Regions from separate parts of the Neorhizobium sp. LMR1-1-1.1 genome, predicted to be linked through region 3. Evidence: predicted binding sites of a transcription regulator. Region 3 holds the regulator's gene; each other region holds the start of a gene.

What was found. The regulator LexA, encoded in region 3, represses DNA repair genes until DNA is damaged. The targets are predictions, from matches to a motif close to TGTTCNNNNTGTGTTCNG.
Region 1: the regulator LexA is predicted to act here: its motif matches at 2,503-2,520, upstream of MRBLMR1_RS16510 (PA0069 family radical SAM protein).
Region 2: the regulator LexA is predicted to act here: its motif matches at 1,538-1,555, upstream of MRBLMR1_RS11080 (DUF2461 family protein).
Region 4: the regulator LexA is predicted to act here: its motif matches at 1,846-1,863, upstream of MRBLMR1_RS02160 (ATP-dependent helicase).

Annotation. Positions count from the first base shown of each region.
Region 1 covers NZ_JBEGHE010000025.1:706,239-709,871, forward strand. The annotation lists gene MRBLMR1_RS16500 (DUF6984 family protein) at 1-126, opposite strand, end outside; gene rnhB (ribonuclease HII) at 341-1,003, opposite strand; gene MRBLMR1_RS16510 (PA0069 family radical SAM protein) at 1,286-2,443, opposite strand; gene MRBLMR1_RS16515 (glycosyl transferase) at 2,571-3,086, shown strand; gene moaB (molybdenum cofactor biosynthesis protein B) at 3,089-3,633, opposite strand, start outside.
Region 2 covers NZ_JBEGHE010000019.1:91,882-95,514, forward strand. The annotation lists gene MRBLMR1_RS11070 (CsbD family protein) at 246-437, shown strand; gene MRBLMR1_RS11075 (DUF3253 domain-containing protein) at 545-763, shown strand; gene MRBLMR1_RS11080 (DUF2461 family protein) at 836-1,486, opposite strand; partial or broken gene MRBLMR1_RS11085 (SDR family oxidoreductase) at 1,852-2,744, shown strand; gene MRBLMR1_RS11090 (DUF982 domain-containing protein) at 3,034-3,291, shown strand; gene MRBLMR1_RS11095 (DUF2177 family protein) at 3,493-3,633, shown strand, end outside.
Region 3 covers NZ_JBEGHE010000001.1:1,261,546-1,265,178, forward strand. The annotation lists gene MRBLMR1_RS06090 (ComEC/Rec2 family competence protein) at 1-1,452, shown strand, start outside; gene lexA (transcriptional repressor LexA) at 1,433-2,146, opposite strand; gene MRBLMR1_RS06100 (VOC family protein) at 2,345-3,217, shown strand; gene kdsA (3-deoxy-8-phosphooctulonate synthase) at 3,222-3,633, shown strand, end outside.
Region 4 covers NZ_JBEGHE010000001.1:498,131-501,763, reverse strand. The annotation lists gene MRBLMR1_RS02170 (ABC transporter permease) at 1-369, opposite strand, end outside; gene MRBLMR1_RS02165 (iron ABC transporter substrate-binding protein) at 458-1,429, opposite strand; gene MRBLMR1_RS02160 (ATP-dependent helicase) at 1,878-3,633, shown strand, end outside.

The DNA of each region.
Region 1 (3,633 bases), on a different contig from region 3:
ACCTCGTTCTTCAGAAAGCCTGAGCCAGCCTACAGCTTGCCGGGCTTCGATGACTGCTTCGGCGGTGCTATAAAAAATTCCGGAGACTAGCTCTTCGACCCAGGCCGGCGGGCAGTCGTCCCACATCGATACCTGTTCCTCAACATAGAAAAACAGTCCATCGGTGCGCCTATATATACTTATGCGCTTTAGCTGATCGGCGCGCATAATTCGCTTTACGAGTTTCCTAGTCATCCTACTTGCTTGACCCTTGGACGATTGCTGTTGCCCGGAGAAGCGCAGCATCGGCCAATGAGGGCAAACAGGCAATGCGTCGAGACCGCCCGGCGTTCTGTTCGCTCTATTCTAAAAAGTCGTCCTTCTTCAACGGCCGAAAACTCATCCTGTGCAGCGGGCAGGGGCCGTCGGCGATGATCGCGTCGCGGTGCTGCTTGGTGCCGTATCCGGCGTGCTTGGCAAAGCCATAGGCCGGGTAGACCAAACCGGCGCGGTTCATCATCCGGTCGCGCGTCACCTTGGCGACGATCGAGGCGGCGGCGATGGAGACGGAGCGACTGTCGCCCTTGATGACGGCCGTGCCCGAGCAGGAAAGCCCCTTGGGCACATCGCGGCCATCGACCAGCACATGGGCGGGCACGACCGAAAGGAAGGCGACGGCACGGCGCATGGCGTCGAGACTGGCGCGCAAGATGTTGATCTCGTCGATCAGCTTCGGCCCGGAGGAGGCGATCGACACATGGGCGGTCGCCATGATCGCTTCGAACAGGGCTTCGCGCTGCTTCAGGCTCAACTTCTTGGAATCGTTGAGGCCGGCCGGGATATTACCGGGGTCGAGGATCACCGCTGCGGCGACCACAGGACCTGCGAGCGGCCCGCGGCCTGCCTCGTCGGTTCCTGCAACCGGCCAGTGTCCGGCATCGCGGGCGGCAAGCTCTAGGCTGAAATCACAGGTGAGGGGAGTATCGAAAAGCATCGGAGAATCGGGCGGCGTGTGAACCAACATGGCGGCAGGCTCGCACGCCGTCCCGATCTCCTGCAAGCCCCGAAAGCGAGTGCGGCTTCGCTTTCCACCGCGCTCATGGCGGTGGGCTCGGGGCAATGTTCTCGGCGGGGCAAGGGGGCGGAAACCTTACCGAGAACGAAGTTGAATATGTCGTGCCTCACGGGAGGCGCATGAATGATACGAAACTCGACATGCGGAGGACTGAAGAAAATCTGGCTTAGAATGTGCAGGCATTCGTGGATGATTCCCTTCTTGCGTGTCCTCATGCCGGCGATCTTTCCTCTAAAGAAGCGAGAGCTGGATGCCGCCGCTGTTGGGGCGGATGAACAGGTCGTCGCGCAGATGCATGCCGCGCCGGCCGAGCCCAAGCCGCTTGGTCGCCATTTCGAAACGGCGGCCGATCTGCCAGGCATAGGGACCGGCACCCTTCATCCGCTTGCCGAACTCGGCATCGTAATCCTTGCCGCCCCGCATCGAGCGGATCAGCGACATCACATGCCGGTAGCGATCCGGATAATTGCGCAGCAACCAGTCGCGAAACAGTGGGCTTACTTCCAGCGGCAGGCGAAGCAGGACGTAGCTTGCTTCCGTCGCACCCGCCGCATGGCCGGCATCCAGAATTCGTTCTATCTCATGGTCGTTCAGCGCCGGAATGATCGGCGAAGCCATGATCGCAGTCGGTATGCCGGCATCCGACAGCGCCTTGATCGCTTCCAGCCGCTTGGCCGGTGTCGAGGCACGGGGTTCCATCGTTCGGGCGAGCTTGCGATCCAGTGTCGTCACCGAAATCCCGACTTTGGCGAGGCCTTTCGAGGCCATGTCGGAAAGGATGTCGATATCGCGCATGACCAGCGCCGACTTCGTCACGATCACCACCGGATGATTGGCCTTCTGCAGCACTTCGAGGATCTGGCGCATGATCCGCCATTCCCGCTCAATCGGCTGATAGGGATCGGTATTGGTGCCGATCGCAATTGCCCGCACCTTGTAATCCGGCCTGCTCAGCTCCCGTTCCAGAAGCCGCGGCACGTCCGGCTTGGCAAATAGTTTAGCCTCGAAATCGAGCCCCGGTGAAAGGCCCATGAAACTGTGGCTCGGCCTCGCAAAACAATAGATGCAACCATGCTCGCAGCCGCGATAGGGATTGATCGACCGGTCGAAACCGATATCGGGGCTGTCGTTGCGGGTAATCGCCGTTTTCGGCTTCTCGATCTGCACTTCCGTGCGGAACGGCTCGAGCTCCTCGAGTGTCTGCCAGCCATCGTCGAACGCCTCGCGGCGTTCATCCTCGAAGCGTCCGCTCGGGTTCAGGCCGGCGCCTCTGCCGCGCCGCCGATCGATCTCGATCCTGAGCCCGGATGATTGGACCAGTGCATCGGCAATGTCAGCCGTATGGGCGGGCGCAAACGCACCCTGCCGCAGTTGGGACAGCTCGGTCATTGAAGGCTCCTGACGGGATCACTTCCCGTTCTCGATGACTAAATTCCTATCGCCAAAATGAGAACATTGCAAGAACAAACTTTGTTCGTTGCTGGCTTTTGCCCAAGCTATGGGTTAAGGGTCAGAAATGCTGACTGTTTTGATGGAATGCAGGGACCAGGAAGCCGAGCTTGCTCAGACGCTTTCGATCCTCGTTACTGCCGCTGTGGAAGGACTTGTAAGTGACGTGATCGTGCTCGATCACGCGTCGCATGATGGTTCGTCCCGTGTGGCGGATGCTGCCGGCTGCCGGTTTCACAGTCACTGGGACATCAAGGATGTCTTGCGCAGCGCGCGTGGCGAATGGCTGCTTTTCATAGAGGCAGGCGCGCGTCCGCAAAGCGGCTGGATCGAGGAAGTTATCGAGCATCTGGCGATCCACAAGCAGCCGGCGCGCTTTTCGCCGTCGCGCAACTACCGCCGGCCATTCTTCCAGCGTATCGGGCGTTCGGTCCCTCCGCTGGAATACGGGCTGATCCTGCCGAAGAAGAGCGCGATTGCGATCGCCAAATCGGGCATGAGCCTGGAAGCGCTGGCAAAGGGCCACAAGGCGACGAAGCTGATGAGTCAGCTCATTCCGGCCTGGGTTGTCCGCAGCCGATAATTTCATCCTTTCGTGCGCTTCAGATGTTCATCCAGCCGCGGCAGGATTTCGACGAAATTGCAGGGCATGTGGCGATAGTCGAGCTGCGCCTTCAATATCCCGTCCCAGGCATCCTTGCAGGCGCCGGGCGAGCCGGGAATGACGAAGATATAGGTGGCATTGAGCACGCCGCCCGTGGCGCGCGACTGGATCGTCGATGTGCCGATCTTGTCATAGGAAATCCGGTGAAAAAGCGCCGAAAATCCGTCCATCCGCTTTTCGAACAGCGGTTCCAGCGCTTCCGGCGTCACGTCGCGGCCGGTAAAGCCGGTGCCTCCGGTGGTGATGACGACATCGATCTCGGGGTCGAGCGTCCAGGCCGTCACCTGTCCGGCGATCTTTTCGCAGTCGTCGGTCACGATGGCGCGGGCTTTCAGCAGATGCCCCGCCGCCTCGATGCGGTCGACAAGCGTCTGGCCCGACTTGTCGTCTTCGAGTGTGCGCGTATCGGAGACGGTCAGAACCGCGATGCCGAGCGGAATGAAGCTGCGCATTTCGTCTATCCCGA
Region 2 (3,633 bases), on a different contig from region 3:
CAAATAGTTTCCGATTTTAGGGTGATGCCCGTCGCAAGCGTCGGGGCCGGTCACTGCCAGACCCGACTTCCTTCGACATTGGGTAGTATGGCCAGAACCGATCGCCAGAGCGAAGGTTCCGTCGAGGTGACACAAGAGGATCTACCGGCGAGGTTACTAATTGACCCGACGCCACGATGGAACGGAACTGTGTCTTGCGCAGTTTGATCCTTGAACCCTCACGGTTCCCGAAAAGGAGTACGATCATGGGCAGCATGTCCGATAAGGTAGCAGGCAAAACCAACGAACTCGCAGGCAAGGCGCGTCAGGCCGCCGGTGATGCGACCGACAATCGCGAGATGAAGGCCAAGGGTGCAGCGCAGGAAGCCAAGGGCGATGCGCAGCAATTCAAAGGCAAAGCAAAAGACGCCGCTAAAGACGTTGTAGACCGCGCGTAAGCGTGCGTGCCCACAAATCAGCCCGCTGGCCGGCGGGCTTTTTTTGTGCTTTTGATCCGAGCCGCCGCCAATGATCGATCAAACTGACTCGACAATTTTAGCTATCGTTGCAAATCGACCTGCTGGCACACTGTCCGAGCGAAGTAGCGCGCAGGCTTGCGAAAAATCACAACGTCCCGCTCGAATGGCGTAAATTCATGCCAACCGTCCATGAAGCGGTAGATGAATTGCTGGCACGCGGCGAAGTAACTCTCTCATGGAAATCCATTGTCATGAAGGAGCGAGCGGGTCCTTACCGAATAAGCGCTCGCGATCAGAAGAATTGATGGGTGATGTGGCGAACAGATAGCCAATGATCAAAGCTTCAGATCGATAAGCATGCGTATAGAAGCGGTTGGTTAGCCAGCCTCCGGAAGGCGCGTCGTCGCCCGATTGATATAGTCGACCAAGGCACGGGCGGCTGCAAAGGATTTTACGGTTTCCGCTAGGAGACTGGGAGACATCAACATCTCGTCTGGGATGTTGCGACATGCGCCAAAGTTCTTGAGATTAAAGAAATCAAGCGCATCATGGTTTTTCACGTAACCCTTGCCACCGGCGTCATGCCCGCCCGTCAGACCATTCGGAAAGTATTTTTGAAAGAGCGGACCTTCAACGATCGCTCGCCATTTGCCGGTATGGCTCGCGATCGTCTGCCGCAAAATGCGCGCAAGACGTGGGGGCGGAAGCAATGCTCCCCCTCCGCTATAGGAACGCGAGGGCGAAATCTGCATAAAGTAAGTTGCAGCAGCATTTCTCGATAGTGACACGCGCAAAGCGATCGATCCCACGCCCTTCGCAATCGGCACTCTCGCCAAACATTTTCGTGGTTCGGGGTTAGCTTCGGCGATACGAGGATCTATCGATCCGGCGCTCGCAATCAGTTCCGATGTGAACTCCATCAAGTTGCGCCGCGCGTACTCAATGCACGCTTTGTTGTCGGTCAGCCAATCAGCATCATGATCGCTGGAAGCTTGCGATAGAAAGTTTATCGTCGACTGATCGATCATTCGTCGTTCCGTTGCCTAGCCGGCCGCATTACGCCTCGACAGAGAGATCGTTGGAACATAAAATGAACAGAAATATGTCCGCTTCTAGCGGTCAAGAGCCCGGAATTTGCAAGAATGCAGATTTATGTCCTCTCGGGGCCGACGCGTCGGTGCCAACAGGTCCTTAGTTCCAAATCCGGCGACGGCAGAGTCTGGGAGCCGGTGGGAGCCGTCGCAGTCGCTGCGACCTAACCCTATAAGCCCGGGCGCGGATGGGCCACGGCGGGCCAGAGAAATGGAACGAGCATCCCTGTCGCTCGTTGGGCAACCTGAACCGTTTCCACCGCGCACGGCGAAATTGGGAAACGGCAGCAGAAGGAGCCCATATGACCGATCGCCTAACCATGCAGGATCCCCGCAACCAGTACCCAAAGCCCCCCTTCCCGGAACAGCCCCAGCCGGTTCCCGGCATCGCAGGCGAGATGGATCCAAAAGCGGACCATGGCGAGACGAGTTACGAAGGTCCGGAAAGCTCGCTGGCAGGAAGGCGCTGATCACCGGCGGCGACAGCGGGATCGGCAGAGCAGCGGCAATCGCGTATGCCCGCGAAGGTGCCGATGTCGCGATCTCATATCTCGAGAGCGAGGAGGCCGACGCTCAAGAGGTCATCGAATCTATCAAGGCCGAGGGACGACAGGCGGTGGCATTGCCAGGCGATATCAAGGATGAGAACTGGTGCAGGAAACTGGTAGAAGAAGCCGTATCCGCGCTGGGTGGCCTGCACATCCTCGTCATCAACGCCGGACGTCAGCAGTTCCGCGAAGACGTGTCCAAGGTCACGTCCGAGGATTTTGACAAAACCCTTAAGACAAACCTTTACGCGTTGCATTGGACGATACAGACTGCAGTCCCGCATCTGCCCGCCGGCGCCTCCGTGATCACCACGGCCTCCGTGCAGGCCTACGATCCGTTGGCCATCCTTCTCGATTACGCGACAACGAAGGCTGGGATCGTCGCTTATACGAAGGCGCTCGCGGCGCAACTGATCGAAAAGGGCATCCGTGCGAACGTCGTCGCCCCCGGCCCGTTCTGGACCGTGCTTCAATCTTCCGGTGGCCAGCCACAAGAGAAGGTCACGACGTTCGGCGAACAGAGCAAGTTCGGACGGCCAGGCCAGCCTGTCGAGATCGCTCCGATCTATGTTCTGCTTGCCAGCCAGGAAGCTAGCTACATCACTGGCGAAGTTTACGGCGTTACCGGTGGAGCTGGGATCGCCTGACGATATAGCGGAGGCGGCAGATGGCCTTCTCCCTTTCCGCCTGGTAAGTTGGCAGCATCGCTTTAATCTTTTTGGCGGCCCTGGTTCAAAGAATCAGGCGACCTTCTTTCCGCGCTGCTCAAACCGCTTGCTTGCTTGTTAAAGCGACCGCTGAGCATCCAAGTAGTCATGCCATGCGGTCGTGGCATAATTGCTCGCTTTTATATCATTTGCCTAATATTCGCGCGGTGACGGGAACTTACCCGGTATTGCGACGTTTGTTGCGGCGAATCTATAGGGAGTTCAACACATGTCTGGTCCAAACGCACGATGGAATGAACCTGTCGAGCTCACCTCCCCGTCGGGCTCGCTGAAGGTCAGCGGTCCTTTCGAGGCACTCGCGCACATGACGGAGAACTGGCCGGCTCAGCAAGGGCTTGATTTCGTCCGCGCCCGCAGTGCTTGCCGCGGCGCGATTGCGGGTCACAGGACTGTCGATGAGGCGCGTATCGCCTTCGAAGCGGCGGCCAGCGAGGCCCGCAAGCAGTTCGACTTCCGCCGACATTAGCCGGCAAGAGAGCATTGGGCCGTATGGCCCAATACTTTACCGTATACTTCAATTGGCCCGGACCAGGTCGAGCGCATCTAGAGTGTTCCAAGCTACTGGGGCTCATCAAAGGACTCCTCGACGTTGATCCGCTCTATCGGAACAAGTTCCAACACTTCGATGTTCCTGATCTAAAGAGATCCAGCTTAGGACGCCCGCTCCATGAAGATTTTCGGCATAGCCTACGCCGGCACGCTCATCTCATTCCTGCTTATCGATGCCATCTGGCTCGGGCTTGTCGCCAAAAACTTCTACCGAAATCAGCTCGGCGACATGATGCTTCCATCTCCGAATTTTGCAGTC
Region 3 (3,633 bases):
ACGGCCTATTATCTGGTATCGGGCTTCGGTGTATCCGCCCAGCGCGCCTATATCATGATGGCGGTGATACTTGTTGCCGTGCTTTTGGACCGGCCCTCGATAAGTTTGCGAAATGTAGCCTTGTCTGCGCTGATCATCCTCATCTGGACGCCTTCGGAAATTCTGGGGCCAAGTTTCCAGATGTCGTTTGCTGCCACGGTTGCGCTCGTGGCCGGTTATGCGGCTTGGTCGCGACGCCCTGAAACGGAAGAGCGGGAGCGATTTCCCATCCGTCATCCTCTGGTGACATGGGCTGCCGTTGGCTGGCGCTTTATCGCCGGCATTATCGCGACATCGCTGATTGGTAGTCTTGCGACGACGATGTTTTCCGTCGAGCATTTCCATCGCGTCGCCACCTATGGGCTTGCCGCGAACCTGGCTGCCATGCCGATCATCAGCTTCCTGGTGATGCCGGCCGGGCTTGCTGCGATGTTGTTGATGCCCTTCGGCCTCGATGCTCCCTTCATCGGGATCATGGCCTGGAGCCTCGAATGGGTCATCTTGATCGCGAAGCATGTAGCGGGATGGGGCGGGGACATTGTCGTCGGAGAACAGCACCCCTGGTTTTTGCCGCTTGGGGTCTGCGGTTTTCTGCTACTGACGCTCCTCAGGACACGGCTTCGCTATTCGGGCTTGCCTTTCCTGTTTACCGCTGCAGCCCTGTTCTGGATGGGGATGCAACACGCCCAATCAAGTCTTCTCATCGCTGAAGATGGGAACCTCGTTGCTTATCGAGATGCAGAACGTGTTGCCGCCAACAGGAAACGTCCCTCCGAGTTCGTCTATGGGCAGTGGATGTATGCGCGACAGCTTCCAGTGCTGGCTATGTCGGAGATGTTGGAAAGTGAAATTCTAAAAAATATGGCCGGGTCTTCCGGTGAAAGAATTCCGGAACCTGTTCTGGTCGAAGCGCAGCGGCTGATGAAGGAGGCAGGGAGTGTCAGATTCTCATGTCAGCTCAAGGCCTGGTGCGCATTCATGTCACCGGAAGGTGTTTTGGTCGTTGTTGTTGATGATGGCCGTTATGCCGGTGCGGCTTGCGACGTTGCCGGCCTTGTTATCGCGCCGCGTGCGCGTTTCCATTCCTGTCGGTCTGGTACCCCGATGCTGAGCGGCGCCAGCCTGCGCAAGACAGGGTCAATTGAAATCGATCTTTCCGGGGCGGCAGCAGCCGGAAAATGGAATGTCACGACAGCAATGGCTGGCACGGTTCGCCCATGGACCATTCATCGCCAATACGACTGGCGACGCAATCTCTATGACCCGTATCTGCCGGAATGGATTTCCAAACCAAAATCGAGTGGCCGTCTTGAGGCGCAGTTTGCTGTCTCAGATCAAGCAGGAACGGATTATCGATCAGAAGCGCCAACTGATGTTGGCAACAATTCCGGTGTCAGTGATAACGGCGAATGAGGCCGACGAGCCTGCCCTGGACCTTGACCCGATCCGGTGGAAAAATTCGTGTCTCGTAAGCCGGGTTTGCCGCTTCCAGCGCAATTGAGCCACCCTTGCGGCGGAAGCGCTTGAGTGTGGCCTCTTCATCATCCACGAGTGCAACGACGATATCGCCCGGATTGGCGGTGTTGCCGTTGCGAATGATGACGGTGTCGCCATCCAGAATTCCGGCTTCGATCATCGAGTCGCCCTTGACTTCAAGCGCATAATGCTCGCCGGATCCCAACATCTCTACGGGGACGGAAATGTCGTGGGTATTATTCTGAATTGCCGAGATCGGTACGCCGGCGGCGATGCGGCCCATGACCGGCACGCTTGCAGACGCGCTGTCATTGGCGGAGACAGGCGGGGCAGCAGGCGTCGCCGGCTTCTTGCCAAGGCTTCCCTCGATCACGCTCGGTGAAAAACCGCGTTTCGGCTGCAGCGTGGGAACATAGGCTTCGGGAAGCTTGATGACCTCGAGTGCGCGCGCTCTGTTGGGGAGACGGCGAATGAAACCGCGCTCTTCAAGTGCCGTGATGAGCCGATGGATGCCCGACTTCGACGCAAGGTCGAGAGCGTCCTTCATTTCATCGAAAGACGGAGGTACGCCCGACTCCTTCATCCGTTCGTGAATGAACAAAAGCAGTTCCTGTTGCTTGCGAGTCAGCATGTGAGGCGCACCTTCAGATTTGAAACAAATGCAGAACGAACACTATATGTTCCATATGTGTTCCGCAAGTCCTTAAATTTTCGTGACAATATAATCAGTTTCTTGGATGCCGAATGACGTTCTCAGTCGGAATCTACTTGCGCTCCCCGGCGGTCTGCCCAATCTACGCCTAGCGGATCAGAAGTCTGGGGGACATGTGTGACTGCTAGGAATATCGATCATCTCGTTTTGCCTGTTGGAAATCTCGGCAAGGCACGCGAGCGGCTGTCGTCTTTGGGTTTCACTGTCGCGCCTGACGGCGTGCATCCCTTCGGTACGGCCAATGCCTGTGTTTTTTTTGAAGACGGTACCTATCTGGAGCCACTGGCTGTTGCGGACAGGCGCAAGGCGGGGGCTCATGCCAAGAAAGGCAATGTCTTTGTCGAGCGCGATCTGGCTTATCGCGGTCGCCGCGGACGTGAAGGCTTGTCGGCCATCGTGGTCTCCAGCGACGACGCATCGAGCGATCATCGGCATTATGTCGCAGCCGGAATTTCCGGCGGCGAGCCCCTCGAATTCGGCAGAGCTGTAAAGTCTCCGGACGGTGATGAGGTCGAGGCTCGTTTCCGGCTTGCTTTTGCCGCGATGGATGATGTGGCTGATTTCTTTGCTTTCTCTTGTCAGCGGCTGGTGTCTTTCCCTCAGGATATGGCTGAATTGCGTATCCATGCCAATGCGGTCGCAGGTTTGAAGGAAGTCGTTTTGGCAAGTGATGATCCGCATGCTTCGGTTGCCTTTTTGGACAATGTGCTGCGAGCGCCGGGTGTCGAAGTTGAAGGTGGACTGGTGTTCCAGGCTGAAACGGGAGCCGTGCGCGTTCTCAGGCGCGAGCAAATTGCGCATGACTTCGGTCTTCCTGTCGAAGGGGTGGCAGCCGGGTTGGTAGGGGAGGCCGTGATCTTTCGCAGTCTTGATCTGGCCGTGACAGAGATCATCCTTGCTGCTAATGACGTCGCATTCATTCGCCGGGATGGTCGCGTTCTCGTGTCGCCGTCGCCCGGCCAAGGCGTTTTGTTCGGCTTCGAGGAATAATAGAATGGCAGTCTCCCCCAATTCAGAAGTTTCGGTCGGTGAAGGCGAAAAGAAGGTCGTGTTCTCCAACGCAGGCCGGCTTTCGCTGATCGCGGGGCCCTGCCAGATGGAAAGCCGTGATCATGCCTTCATGATCGCCGGTACGATGAGCGAGCTCTGCGGCAAGCTCGGCATCGGGCTGGTCTACAAGTCCTCTTATGACAAGGCCAACCGTACGTCGATCTCCGGCAAGCGCGGCATCGGACTTGAAAATGCGATGGAGATTTTTGCCGACCTGAAGAAGGAATTCGGCTTCCCGGTCCTGAGCGACATCCATACGGAAGAGCAGTGCGGGCTTGTTGCGCCAACCGTTGACATCCTGCAGATCCCGGCCTTCCTGTCGCGCCAGACCGACCTGCTCGTCGCAGCCGCGAAGA
Region 4 (3,633 bases), 760 kb from region 3:
GATCCAGGCATAGGAATGCACGAAGGCGGGAATGGCGAGCGGCGCGACGCAGAGCGCCGACCACGTCCTTGCAAACGGCAGGTCGCTGCGCTCCGTCAGCCACGCAAGCGCAGTGGCGAGCAGGGTTGCAAGCGGCACCGTAAACAGCACCAGCAGCAGCGTATTGGTCATCAACTCGCCGACACGCGGCCTAAAGATCATCTGCGATGCGGTTTCCCAGCCCGTTACGGCGGTTGCCCAGAAAACGAAACCGAGCGGCAGCAGCGCCAGAAACGCCATGATGACGGCCAAAACAAACGTTCCGCGCGTTCCCGACCGGAGACGGGGAAGTGGCATGGAAAGCGGCTTGCTGTCGGCGAAAGACGTCATGGATTACCTGAATATGACGAGAGGTCGCAGATGCATCTGCGACCTCTCCCTTTAACTGGAATTATAGGCTCAGGAAAGGCATCAGCTCTTAGAGAATGCCGGCGGCCGTCAGCATGTCGGTGACCTTGGCATTGTTGAGCTCGGTCGGCTCGACCTTGGGCGCCTGCAGGTCGGCGAGCGGCACAAGCGCCTTGTTGGAGGCTTCGTCCTTGCCGACGGCATATTCGAACGAGGTGCCGTCACGCAGGATCTTCTGGCCGCCCTTGCCGGCAACCCATTTGAGGAAAGCCTGCGCCTGCTGCTTGTGCTTGGAGGATGCGAGAATGCCACCGCCCGAAATCGAGACGAAAGCGCCCGGATCCTGGTTCTTGAAATAGTGCAGCGAGACGTTCTTGCTGTTCTCGCCGGTCTTCGCCTGATCACCGAAATAATAGTAGTGATAAATCACTGCGCCTTCGATCTGGCCGGCATTGACCGCCTTCATCGCCGTCGAGTTGCCGCGGATGGAGGTGAAGTTTTCCTTCATGCCCTTCAGCCATGCCGCAGTCTGCTCTTCGCCCTTCAACTGGAGCAGGGCGCCGACGATCGCCTGGAAATCGGCACCTGACGGCGATGCGGCCCAACGCCCCTTCCATTCGGGCTTGGCCAGATCCAGCAGGGATTTCGGCAGCTTGTCTTCCGTCAGCTTCGTCTTGTCATAGGCAAAGACAGTGGAGCGAGCGGCAATGCCCGTCCAATGGCCGTTCGCCGGCCGGAACTGTTCCGGCACCTGATCGAGCGTGGCCTTGTCGATCGGCTCGAACAGACCCTTGCCATCCACCAACGCCATCGCCGGCGAGTTCTCGGTGAGGAATACGTCTGCCGGAGAGTTTGCCCCCTCCTGTACGATCTGGTTGGCGATTTCCATGTCGCCACCATTGCGAACGGTTACGACGATACCAGTCTCCTCGGTAAAGGCGTCCACCCATTCCTTGGTCAGCCCTTCGTGCTGGGCGTTGTAAATGGTGAGGCTGTCAGCCACCTGGGCTGATGCCGGCGACGAAAGAGACAGGACGGAAATAGCAAAAACGGAAAAGGCGGGCGCTACGCCTGCCAGGAAAGAAGAAGTTTTCAAGATCGCCTCCGTGGAAAACTCACGGTGTCCTCATATCCAAACAGGACAAGGCTGGTCAAGTTTAATCCAGAGAAATCGACACAAGAAATTATAATTAAATCAATAAAAACAAAAAGATATCTATCCGATCGAAATATCTCGATCAGCTAAAAAGATCTATCGCAGTGAAGGTTGATTGGTGAGAAAAAACTAACTGGCTTGTGGCAATTCGTCCCTGGTCTGATCGATACCGGACCCGATTGCGCCGTGACCCTGACAGACACCTGAACGCCGCCTCTCCCCAATCTCGCCTTCACCCCTCCCTCCTCCCTCCTCCCTCCACAGCGCCATATGCCTGTTCCGGAGCGAATCAGTTACAGCTAACGAACACATCGGGAACAACGTGCGGAATTTGATGTCGGTCGCCTATCTGGAAAAACTCAATGACGCCCAGCGCCGTGCTGTCGAGCATGGTTCGGACGTCCCAAATGGCGGCCCCGCCGGTCCGCTTCTGGTGATCGCCGGCGCTGGCTCGGGCAAGACCAACACGCTCGCACATCGCGTTGCCCACCTGATCGTCTCTGGCGCCGATCCGCGCCGCATTCTGCTGATGACCTTTTCCCGCCGCGCGGCCACCGAAATGGGCCGCCGTGTCGAACGCATCTGCAAGCAGGTCATGGGCGCGAATGGCGGCATCATGTCCGATGCGCTCGCCTGGGCCGGCACGTTTCACGGCATCGGCTCGCGCTTGTTGCGCATCTACGCCTACCAGATTGGCCTCGACCCGGATTTCACCATTCACGACCGGGAAGATTCCGCCGACCTGATGAACCTCGTGCGCCATGAGCTGGGTTTCTCCAAGATGGAAAGCCGGTTCCCGACCAAGGGCACCTGCCTCGCCATCTACTCCCGTGCGGTCAATTCCGAAACGCCGCTCGACGAAGTGCTGAAAACCTCGTTCCCATGGTGCCAGGCCTGGGAAAAACAGCTGCGCGAACTCTTCGCATCCTATGTGGAAGCCAAGCAAACCCAGAACGTCCTCGATTACGACGACCTGCTGCTCTACTGGGCGCAGATGATGAGCGAACCGTCTATCGCCGAAGATGTCGGCGCCCGTTTCGACCACGTCATGGTCGACGAATATCAGGACACGAACCGGCTGCAATCCTCGATCCTGATGGGGCTGAAACCCGGCGGGCATGGCCTGACTGTCGTCGGCGACGACGCGCAATCGATCTATTCGTTCCGCGCCGCGACGATCCGAAACATTCTCGATTTCCCCAATACGTTCGATCCACCGGCCAATATCGTCACGCTGGACCGCAATTATCGTTCGACTAACACGATCCTTGCCGCTGCAAACGGCGTGATCGAGCTTGCACGCGAACGCTTTACCAAGAACCTCTGGACCGACCGCCAGTCGGAAGAGCGCCCGCGCCTCGTTGCCGTGAAAGACGAGACGGAACAGGCCAATTACATCGTCGAGAAGGTGCTGGAAAATCGCGAGACCGGCATGAGCTTGAAACAGCAGGCCGTGCTGTTTCGCGCCTCGCACCATTCCGGCCCGCTGGAAGTGGAACTCACCCGCCGCAACATTCCCTTCGTCAAATTCGGCGGCCTGAAGTTTTTGGACAGCGCCCATGTGAAGGACATGCTGGCGGCGCTGCGTTTCGCCCAGAACCCGCGCGACCGCGTTGCCGGCTTCCGGCTGATGCAACTGATCCCCGGCATCGGTCCGCAGACTGCCGGCAAGATCCTCGATGCAATCGCGACCGATCCGGAGCCGCTCGCGGCCCTGCAGGAAATCCCCGCCCCGCCCCGTTCCGGAGCAGACTGGCCTGCCTTCATCGAAATGCTGACTGCCATCCGCAAAAACGAAGGCTGGCCGGCGGAAATCGGCACGGCGCGCGAATGGTACCAGCCGCATCTCGAACGCGTCCACGAGGACGCAGAAACCCGCAAGGCTGACCTTCTGCAACTCGAACAGATCGCCTCGGGTTACGCCTCGCGCGAACGGTTCCTCACCGAACTGACGCTTGATCCGCCGGATGCGACCAGCGATCAGGCTGGTGTGCCGCTGCTCGATGAGGATTACATGATCCTCTCGACCATTCACTCGGCCAAGGGCCAGGAATGGCGCTCGGTCTTCCTGCTGAACTGCGTCGATGGCT